Linked DNA regions of Nitratireductor mangrovi. The protein of the gene in region 1 binds, or shares a complex with, the protein of each later gene. Links are inferred from orthologs where the notes say so. Each region holds a gene or a part of one and is shown on either strand. Other genes may lie near its edges.

Region 1 (2,769 bases):
GATTATGGCCGCCGTCGATCCACAACTCCGCGCCTTCCGGCGCGAACTGGGTGAGCCGCCCCTGCTCCAGCCGCTGCAGCCGGCCCGGCCATTCGACCTGCTCCATCGCGCGTTCGGCGGCGTTTAGCGACACTGCGAAACCGGCCGCCTTGACTGCCGCGATCGCTGCTGCCGCATTGGCGAACTGGTGCCGCCCGGCAAGCCGAGGCGGCGGCAGATCCATCAGCCCGTCCTCGTCCTGATAGGAAAGCCGCCCGTGTTCGGGCGTGGCGAGGAAGTCCTGCCCGTAGATGATCGCCGGTGCCTCCAGGCGGTCGGCCGTTTCGATCAGCACGTCGCGGGCGACTTCCGATTCCTGCGCTCCGATCACCACTGGCGCGCCGCGCTTGATGATGCCGGCCTTCTCGACCGCGATCAGTTCGACCTTGTCGCCGAGATAGGCTTCATGATCGAGCGAGATCGGCATGATCACCGCCGTAGCCGGTCGCGCGATGACGTTGGTTGCGTCGAAGCGGCCGCCCAGCCCGACCTCGATGATTGCCGCGTCGGCCGGATGTTCGGAAAAGAGCAGGAAGGTGACCGCCGTCAGGATTTCGAAGACCGTGATCGTCTCGCCGCGATTGGCCTCGGCCGCCCGCACCACCGCGTCGGCCAGCACATCGTCCTCCACCAGTCGCCCGCCGCCCTGGGCGCCGAGCCGGTAGCGCTCGCGCCAGCTCACGAGATGCGGCGAGGTGTGGACATGAACCTTGTGGCCTTCGGCCTCCAGCAGCGAACGCGAGAACGCCGCCGCCGAACCCTTGCCGTTGGTGCCGGCGATGTGGATGACGGGCGGCAGCCTCTCCTGAGGATTGCCGAGACGGTCCAGCAGCCGCGTGATGCGGTCGAGGGAAAGGTCGAAGCCTTTCGGGTGGAGTGTCATCAGCCGCGCGATCTCGCGGTCGGCTTTCGTCGTCATCGACTGCATGTCCTGTCGGTATCCGCTCTGGTGGCCGCTGCGGCCGCCTTCGGGCACGCCCGGCCTGGATCGATCCTAGGCCTGCGGCTGCTCGGCAGGCGCCTCGGGAAGCGGCGTCGGCGCTTCTTCCGGCGTCGTTTCGGGCTGCGCCTGCGTTGCCGGCGCATGGACGAGGATCTTGACCAGTCGCGCAATCGTCGCACGCAGCTCGGGTCGCGGCACCACCATGTCGACCATGCCGTGTTCCATGAGATATTCGGCGCGCTGGAAGCCTTCCGGCAGCTTCTCGCGGATCGTCTGTTCGATCACCCGCGGTCCGGCGAATCCGATCAGCGCACCGGGTTCGGCGATATGCACGTCGCCGAGCATGGCATAGGACGCGGTGACGCCGCCGGTGGTCGGGTTGGTCAGCACCACCACGTAGGGAAGTCCGGCTTCCTTGAGCCGGTCGACGGCGACGGTGGTGCGCGGCAATTGCATCAGCGACAGGATGCCCTCCTGCATGCGCGCGCCCCCCGACGCGGCGAAGAGCACCAGCGGCCGTTTCTCCGCCAATGCCGTCTCGAAGGCGTGGATGATCGCCTCGCCGGCCGCCATGCCGAGCGAGCCGCCCATGAAGGCGAAATCCTGCACGACCGCCATCACCGGCAGGCTTTCCAGCGTGCCTCTGGCGCCGAGCACGGTATCGTCAAGCCCGGTCTTGGCGCGGTTTTCGCGCAGCCGGTCCGTGTAGCGTTTCTCGTCGCGGAATTTCAGCGGATCGACGGCGACCTTGGGGTTGTCGAGCAGCTCGAACTCGCCGCCGTCGAAAAAGAACCGCAACCGGTCACGGGCCGGGATCTTCATGTGGTGTCCCGACGACGGGATCACCCACTGGTTGTCCTCGAGATCCTTGTGGAACACCATCTCGCCCGTCTCCGGGCACTTGATCCACAGGTTCTCCGGCATCTCGCGCCGGCCCAGCATCGAGTTGATCTTCGGTCTGACGTAGTTGGTGATCCAGTTCATGGAACGCTCCGTTTCCGGAAAGAGATGGGGCCGCTACTCGGCGGCGGCAAGGCGGGCCGCACGCACGCCCTTGGCAAGGCCCGAGACCAGCGTGGTCACCGCCTCGGCCGGATCGGCGGTCTTGGCGCCATCGGGGCCGATGACATTGGCGACCGCGTTGACGATCGCGGTGCCGACGACGACCCCGTCCGCGGCCTGTCCGATCACCCGCGCCTGCTCGGCGGTCTTGACCCCGAAGCCGACGCACACCGGCAGTTCGGTATGGTGCTTGATGCGTGCCACCGCGGTGCCGATGCGGCTGGTGTCGGGCAGTGCCGAGCCGGTGATGCCGGTCATCGACACGTAGTAGACGAAGCCGGAGGTGTTTTCGAGCACCTTGGGCAGCCGCTTGTCGTCGGTGGTCGGCGTCGCCAGTCGGATGAAGTTGATGCCGGCCTTGAGGGCCGGGATGCAGAGTTCGGCGTCCATTTCCGGCGGAAGATCGACGATGATGAGGCCGTCGATGCCGGCCGCCTTGGCGTCGGTCAGGAAACGCTCGACGCCATAGATGTAGATCGGGTTGTAATAGCCCATCATCACGATCGGCGTCTCGTCGTCATCTTCGCGAAAGCTCGTCGCCATTTGAAGCGTCTTCTTCAGCGTCTGCCCGCCCTTGAGCGCGCGCAGGCCCGCCGCCTGGATCGCCGGCCCGTCGGCCATCGGGTCGGAGAACGGCATGCCGAGCTCGATGATGTCGCTGCCCGCGCCCGGCAGCGCCTTCATGATCGACAGCGAGGTCTCGTAGTCGGGATCGCCGCCCATGA
Region 2 (2,926 bases), 3.2 Mb from region 1 along the record:
AAGACGGATTCGTTTGTCGAGGTCGACGAGATCACGCTCGACCGCAAGATTCGTCGCATTTTCACCGGCTGGATGTTCGCCGAAAGCCCGGGTCTGAATGCGGTCGAGCATGCCGTCTATGACGTGTGGCTGAAGGACTGCAAGCAGGACTCGCAAGTGCCGGCGCCCGAAGCCCGCGCCGACTGACCCGGCATTCCATCAGGGAAAGAACCGAGCGTTTCCCGTGATGGCTTCGGCCAGCAGGGTTTCGTATTTGCGACGCGGCAGATCGATGGCGCCGAAACGCTTCAGGTGTGCTGTCGTGAACTGGGTATCCAGAAGCACGAACCCGCGCTCGCGCAGGCGTTCGACAAGATGCACCAGGCACACCTTGGAAGCGTCACGCTCGCGCGAGAACATGCTTTCTCCGAAAAATGAGCGGCCGAGCGTCACGCCGTAGAGTCCACCGACCAGTCGCCCGCCCAGCCAGGCCTCCACCGTATGGCAATGGCCGCGCTGGAAAAGTTCGCGATAAGCGTCGCGGATCGGGGCGTTGATCCACGTGCTGGCGCGGCCGCGCTTGGTTTCGGCGCAGCCTTGCAGGACGCCGTCGAAGTCACTGTCGATACGGATATCGAAGATGCGCCGCCTCACCACCTTCTGCAGGCTCCTGGGTACGTGAAAGGCGTCGAGCGGAATAATGCCGCGCGTTTCCGGCCGGACCCAAAACACCTCCGGGTCGTCGGCGCTCTCGCCCATCGGGAAGACGCCGTTCGAATAGGCCTTGAGCAACAGGTCCGGCGGTATCCGGTAGCCGGGCGCGAACGGCCTTACCATGGTCGCGTCACGTCACTTGCTTTGCGACAGATGCTTTTCCAGCCAATGGATATCGTAATCGCCATTGGCGATGTCGAGGTTGCCGACCAGATCACGAAAGAGCGGCAGTGTCGTCTTGATGCCGTCGACGACGAACTCGTCGAGCGCCCGCCTAAGCCGCATCATGCACTCCACGCGGTTACGGCCGTGAACGATCAGTTTCCCGATCAGGCTGTCGTAGTAGGGCGGGATCTTGTAGCCGGAGTAGACGCCTGAATCGACCCGGATACCGAGCCCGCCTGGCGTATGGAAGTGACTGATCGTGCCAGGTGAAGGCACGAATGTGCGTGGATCCTCGGCGTTGATGCGACATTCGATGGCATGTCCGTGGAAGCGGATGTCGCTTTGCGTGACCGACAGGCCACCGCCGGAGGCGACTCGAATCTGCTCATGGACGAGGTCGATGCCGGTGATCGCCTCGGTGACGGGATGCTCCACCTGGAGCCGCGTGTTCATCTCGATGAAATAGAAGCCGCCATCCTCGTAGAGGAACTCGATCGTGCCTGCGCCGGAATAGCCGAGATCGGCAATGGCCTGCGCGCAGACATCACCGATACGGGCACGCTCCTCGTCGTTGAGAGCCGGTGAATTGGCCTCCTCCCAGACCTTCTGGTGGCGCCGCTGCAGCGAACAGTCGCGCTCGCCCAGGTGGATGCCGCCACCCTGGCCGTCGCCAACCACCTGGATTTCAATGTGACGCGGCTTTTCGAGATATTTCTCGATGTAGACCGCGTCGTCGCCGAAGGCCGCGCCTGCCTCCGAGCGCGCGGTCGCCAGCGCAACGTCGAGGTCATCCTCGTTGCGTGCCACCTTCATGCCGCGCCCTCCGCCGCCGGCGGAGGCCTTGATGATGACCGGGTAACCGATCTCGGCGGCGATCCGGCGCGCCTCCTTCTCATCGGTGACGGCGCCGTCGGAACCCGGCACCACCGGGATGCCGAGGCGCTTGGCGGTTCGCTTGGCCTCGATCTTGTCGCCCATGACCCGGATGTGGTCGCCGGAAGGTCCGATGAAGGTAATGTTGTGCGCAGCCAGGATGTCGGCGAAGCGGGCATTTTCCGACAGGAATCCATAGCCCGGATGGATGGCGTCGGCGCCGGTGATTTCGCAGGCGGCCACGATCTGGTGGATGTTCAGGTAGCTGTCCCGCGATGGCGGTGGCCCGACGCATACGCTCTCGTCGGCGAGCTTGACGTGCATGGCGTCGGCGTCGGCGGTCGAGTGAATGGCGACCGTCTTGATGCCGAGTTCCTTGGCCGCGCGCAGCACTCGAAGAGCGATCTCTCCGCGGTTGGCAATGAGGATCTTCTGGAACATGCCGCTCTTACTCGATCACGACCAGCGGTTCGCCGAATTCCACCGGCTGCGAATCCTCGAACAGGATCGCGGTCACCGTACCGGCGCGCGGCGAGGGGATCTGGTTCATCGTCTTCATGGCCTCGATGATGAGCAGGGTCTGGCCCTCCCGCACCTGTTGACCGACCTCGATGAACGGCTTGGCGCCCGGCGCCGGAGAGGCATAGGCGGTGCCGACCATCGGTGAGTTCACGGCATTGCCCGGCTTGGTGGCGGGTGCGGCTGCCTCGACAGCCGGTTCGGTGCGGGGTGCCGGCCTGACGGGCTCGGCCGACGGGGGCGGCGCATAGACAGGCGCTGCGGCCTGGATGGCAGTGTTCTGCCGCGAAACCCGGACACGCAGATCGCCTTGCTCGACCTCGATCTCAGACAGGTGCGTTTCGTTGAGGATGTCGGCGAGGTCGCGGATGAGCTGTTGGTCTATCCCGGGTTTCTTGGTCGACATTGAACGTGAATTCCTCGTTGTTGCCTTGGTACTCACAGACGATCGGCAAGCGCCTGCAGCGCAAGCGCGTAGCCCATTGGCCCGAAGCCGCAGATGACGCCCACAGCCACCGGTGACACGTGTGAGACGTGGCGGAACTGCTCGCGTGCGTGGATGTTAGAAAGATGGACCTCGGCGACTGGAAGCCCGACTGCCCTGATCGCGTCGTGAAGCGCGATCGACGTATGGGTGTAGGCGCCGGGATTGATGACGATCGCCTGGGCCTTGTCC
Region 3 (2,979 bases), 3.2 Mb from region 1 along the record:
ACTACCTGCTGGAAAATCCGGAACTGCTGCTCGAGGTCCAGGAGGCACTTGAGAAGAAGCAGGAAGAACAGCAGCGCGTCGCGCAGGAGGCGACGATCTCGGAGAAAAGCGACGAGATATTCAACTCCGCCCATGACGGCATCTTCGGCAACCCGAACGGTCAGTACACGCTGGTAGAGTTCTTCGACTACAATTGCGGCTACTGCAAAAGGGCGATGGCCGACATGCAGGCTGTGACCGAGGCCAATCCAGAAGTGCGTTTCGTGCTAAAGGAGTTTCCGATCCTGGGCCCCGATTCACAACGCGCGCATATCGTGTCGATGGCCTTCCGCTCGCTGTTGCCGGAGAAATACGACCAGTTCCATACCAAGCTTCTGGGCAGCGCCGGACGCGCGACCGAGGAGAGCGCTGTCAACATCGCCCTAGCGCTCGGCGCGGATGAAGGAGAGCTGCGCGAAGCGATGAAGAACCCGGCCATCGCCGAAGCCTTCGCTGGCACCTATGAACTCGCAAACGCGCTTTCCATCACCGGAACCCCTTCTTACGTCGTCGGCAACGAGGTCGTTTTCGGCGCGCTGGGCCGACAGGTGCTGGAGGAAAAACTCGCCAAGCTGCGCGAGTGCTCTTCGGCGGCGTGCTGACTGAGAAAGCGCGAAAGCCCCGAAATCACGGCTGTGGACAGCGAAAGATCACGTGGCGCGCTCTTTCCTGCCGCCTGCATGGCGACTATAGAGTGACCGGCGTCGGCGCTTTGCCGCCGGCCACGAGGTCCAGATGTCGCGAACCGTCTTTGTGCTGAACGGCCCCAACCTGAACATGCTCGGCAAGCGTGAGCCGTCCATCTATGGCGGCAAGACCCTCGCCGACATTGAGGTCGACTGCCGCCGAGCGGCAGACGGGTTGGGGCTCGCGATCGAGTTTCGCCAATCCAACCACGAAGGGGTGCTTGTCGACTGGATACAGGAAGCCGGGGACAAGGCCCAGGCGATCGTCATCAATCCCGGCGCCTACACCCATACGTCGATCGCGCTTCACGACGCGATCAGGGCAGTCGGGCTTCCAGTCGCCGAGGTCCATCTTTCTAACATCCACGCACGCGAGCAGTTCCGCCACGTCTCACACGTGTCACCGGTGGCTGTGGGCGTCATCTGCGGCTTCGGGCCAATGGGCTACGCGCTTGCGCTGCAGGCGCTTGCCGATCGTCTGTGAGTACCAAGGCAACAACGAGGAATTCACGTTCAATGTCGACCAAGAAACCCGGGATAGACCAACAGCTCATCCGCGACCTCGCCGACATCCTCAACGAAACGCACCTGTCTGAGATCGAGGTCGAGCAAGGCGATCTGCGTGTCCGGGTTTCGCGGCAGAACACTGCCATCCAGGCCGCAGCGCCTGTCTATGCGCCGCCCCCGTCGGCCGAGCCCGTCAGGCCGGCACCCCGCACCGAACCGGCTGTCGAGGCAGCCGCACCCGCCACCAAGCCGGGCAATGCCGTGAACTCACCGATGGTCGGCACCGCCTATGCCTCTCCGGCGCCGGGCGCCAAGCCGTTCATCGAGGTCGGTCAACAGGTGCGGGAGGGCCAGACCCTGCTCATCATCGAGGCCATGAAGACGATGAACCAGATCCCCTCGCCGCGCGCCGGTACGGTGACCGCGATCCTGTTCGAGGATTCGCAGCCGGTGGAATTCGGCGAACCGCTGGTCGTGATCGAGTAAGAGCGGCATGTTCCAGAAGATCCTCATTGCCAACCGCGGAGAGATCGCTCTTCGAGTGCTGCGCGCGGCCAAGGAACTCGGCATCAAGACGGTCGCCATTCACTCGACCGCCGACGCCGACGCCATGCACGTCAAGCTCGCCGACGAGAGCGTATGCGTCGGGCCACCGCCATCGCGGGACAGCTACCTGAACATCCACCAGATCGTGGCCGCCTGCGAAATCACCGGCGCCGACGCCATCCATCCGGGCTATGGATTCCTGTCGGAAAATGCCCGCTTCGCCGACATCCTGGCTGCGCACAACATTACCTTCATCGGACCTTCCGGCGACCACATCCGGGTCATGGGCGACAAGATCGAGGCCAAGCGAACCGCCAAGCGCCTCGGCATCCCGGTGGTGCCGGGTTCCGACGGCGCCGTCACCGATGAGAAGGAGGCGCGCCGGATCGCCGCCGAGATCGGTTACCCGGTCATCATCAAGGCCTCCGCCGGCGGCGGAGGGCGCGGCATGAAGGTGGCACGCAACGAGGATGACCTCGACGTTGCGCTGGCGACCGCGCGCTCGGAGGCAGGCGCGGCCTTCGGCGACGACGCGGTCTACATCGAGAAATATCTCGAAAAGCCGCGTCACATTGAAATCCAGGTGGTTGGCGACGGCCAGGGTGGCGGCATCCACCTGGGCGAGCGCGACTGTTCGCTGCAGCGGCGCCACCAGAAGGTCTGGGAGGAGGCCAATTCACCGGCTCTCAACGACGAGGAGCGTGCCCGTATCGGTGATGTCTGCGCGCAGGCCATTGCCGATCTCGGCTATTCCGGCGCAGGCACGATCGAGTTCCTCTACGAGGATGGCGGCTTCTATTTCATCGAGATGAACACGCGGCTCCAGGTGGAGCATCCCGTCACCGAGGCGATCACCGGCATCGACCTCGTCCATGAGCAGATTCGAGTCGCCTCCGGCGGTGGCCTGTCGGTCACGCAAAGCGACATCCGCTTCCACGGACATGCCATCGAATGTCGCATCAACGCCGAGGATCCACGCACATTCGTGCCTTCACCTGGCACGATCAGTCACTTCCATACGCCAGGCGGGCTCGGTATCCGGGTCGATTCAGGCGTCTACTCCGGCTACAAGATCCCGCCCTACTACGACAGCCTGATCGGGAAACTGATCGTTCACGGCCGTAACCGCGTGGAGTGCATGATGCGGCTTAGGCGGGCGCTCGACGAGTTCGTCGTCGACGGCATCAAGACGACACTGCCG

What was found. The genes of interacting proteins can lie anywhere in the genome.
Region 2: the proteins of accD (region 1) and accC are in contact, whole or in part, in a solved structure (PDB 8UXZ), measured with the Escherichia coli proteins. The link is inferred for Nitratireductor mangrovi from one-to-one orthologs.
Region 3: the proteins of accD (region 1) and accB are in contact, whole or in part, in a solved structure (PDB 8UXZ), measured with the Escherichia coli proteins. The link is inferred for Nitratireductor mangrovi from one-to-one orthologs.

The regions. Positions count from the first base shown.
Region 1 is NZ_CP042301.2:4,104,388-4,107,156, forward strand. It holds accD (acetyl-CoA carboxylase, carboxyltransferase subunit beta), read right to left. Parts: upstream 1,967-2,769; coding sequence 1,034-1,966; downstream 1-1,033. Other genes in the region: FQ775_RS20155 (bifunctional folylpolyglutamate synthase/dihydrofolate synthase), read right to left, coding at 1-958; trpA (tryptophan synthase subunit alpha), read right to left, coding at 2,000-2,769.
Region 2 is NZ_CP042301.2:894,231-897,156, forward strand. It holds accC (acetyl-CoA carboxylase biotin carboxylase subunit), read right to left. Parts: upstream 2,173-2,926; coding sequence 829-2,172; downstream 1-828. Other genes in the region: FQ775_RS04335 (DUF2155 domain-containing protein), read left to right, coding at 1-186; aat (leucyl/phenylalanyl-tRNA--protein transferase), read right to left, coding at 199-816; accB (acetyl-CoA carboxylase biotin carboxyl carrier protein), read right to left, coding at 2,180-2,656; aroQ (type II 3-dehydroquinate dehydratase), read right to left, coding at 2,689-2,926. UniProt on the Escherichia coli protein: This protein is a component of the acetyl coenzyme A carboxylase complex; first, biotin carboxylase catalyzes the carboxylation of the carrier protein and then the transcarboxylase transfers the carboxyl group to form malonyl-CoA.
Region 3 is NZ_CP042301.2:895,149-898,127, reverse strand. It holds accB (acetyl-CoA carboxylase biotin carboxyl carrier protein), read left to right. Parts: upstream 1-1,241; coding sequence 1,242-1,718; downstream 1,719-2,979. Other genes in the region: accC (acetyl-CoA carboxylase biotin carboxylase subunit), read left to right, coding at 1,726-2,979; aroQ (type II 3-dehydroquinate dehydratase), read left to right, coding at 775-1,209; FQ775_RS04360 (DsbA family protein), read left to right, coding at 1-641. UniProt on the Escherichia coli protein: This protein is a component of the acetyl coenzyme A carboxylase complex; first, biotin carboxylase catalyzes the carboxylation of the carrier protein and then the transcarboxylase transfers the carboxyl group to form malonyl-CoA.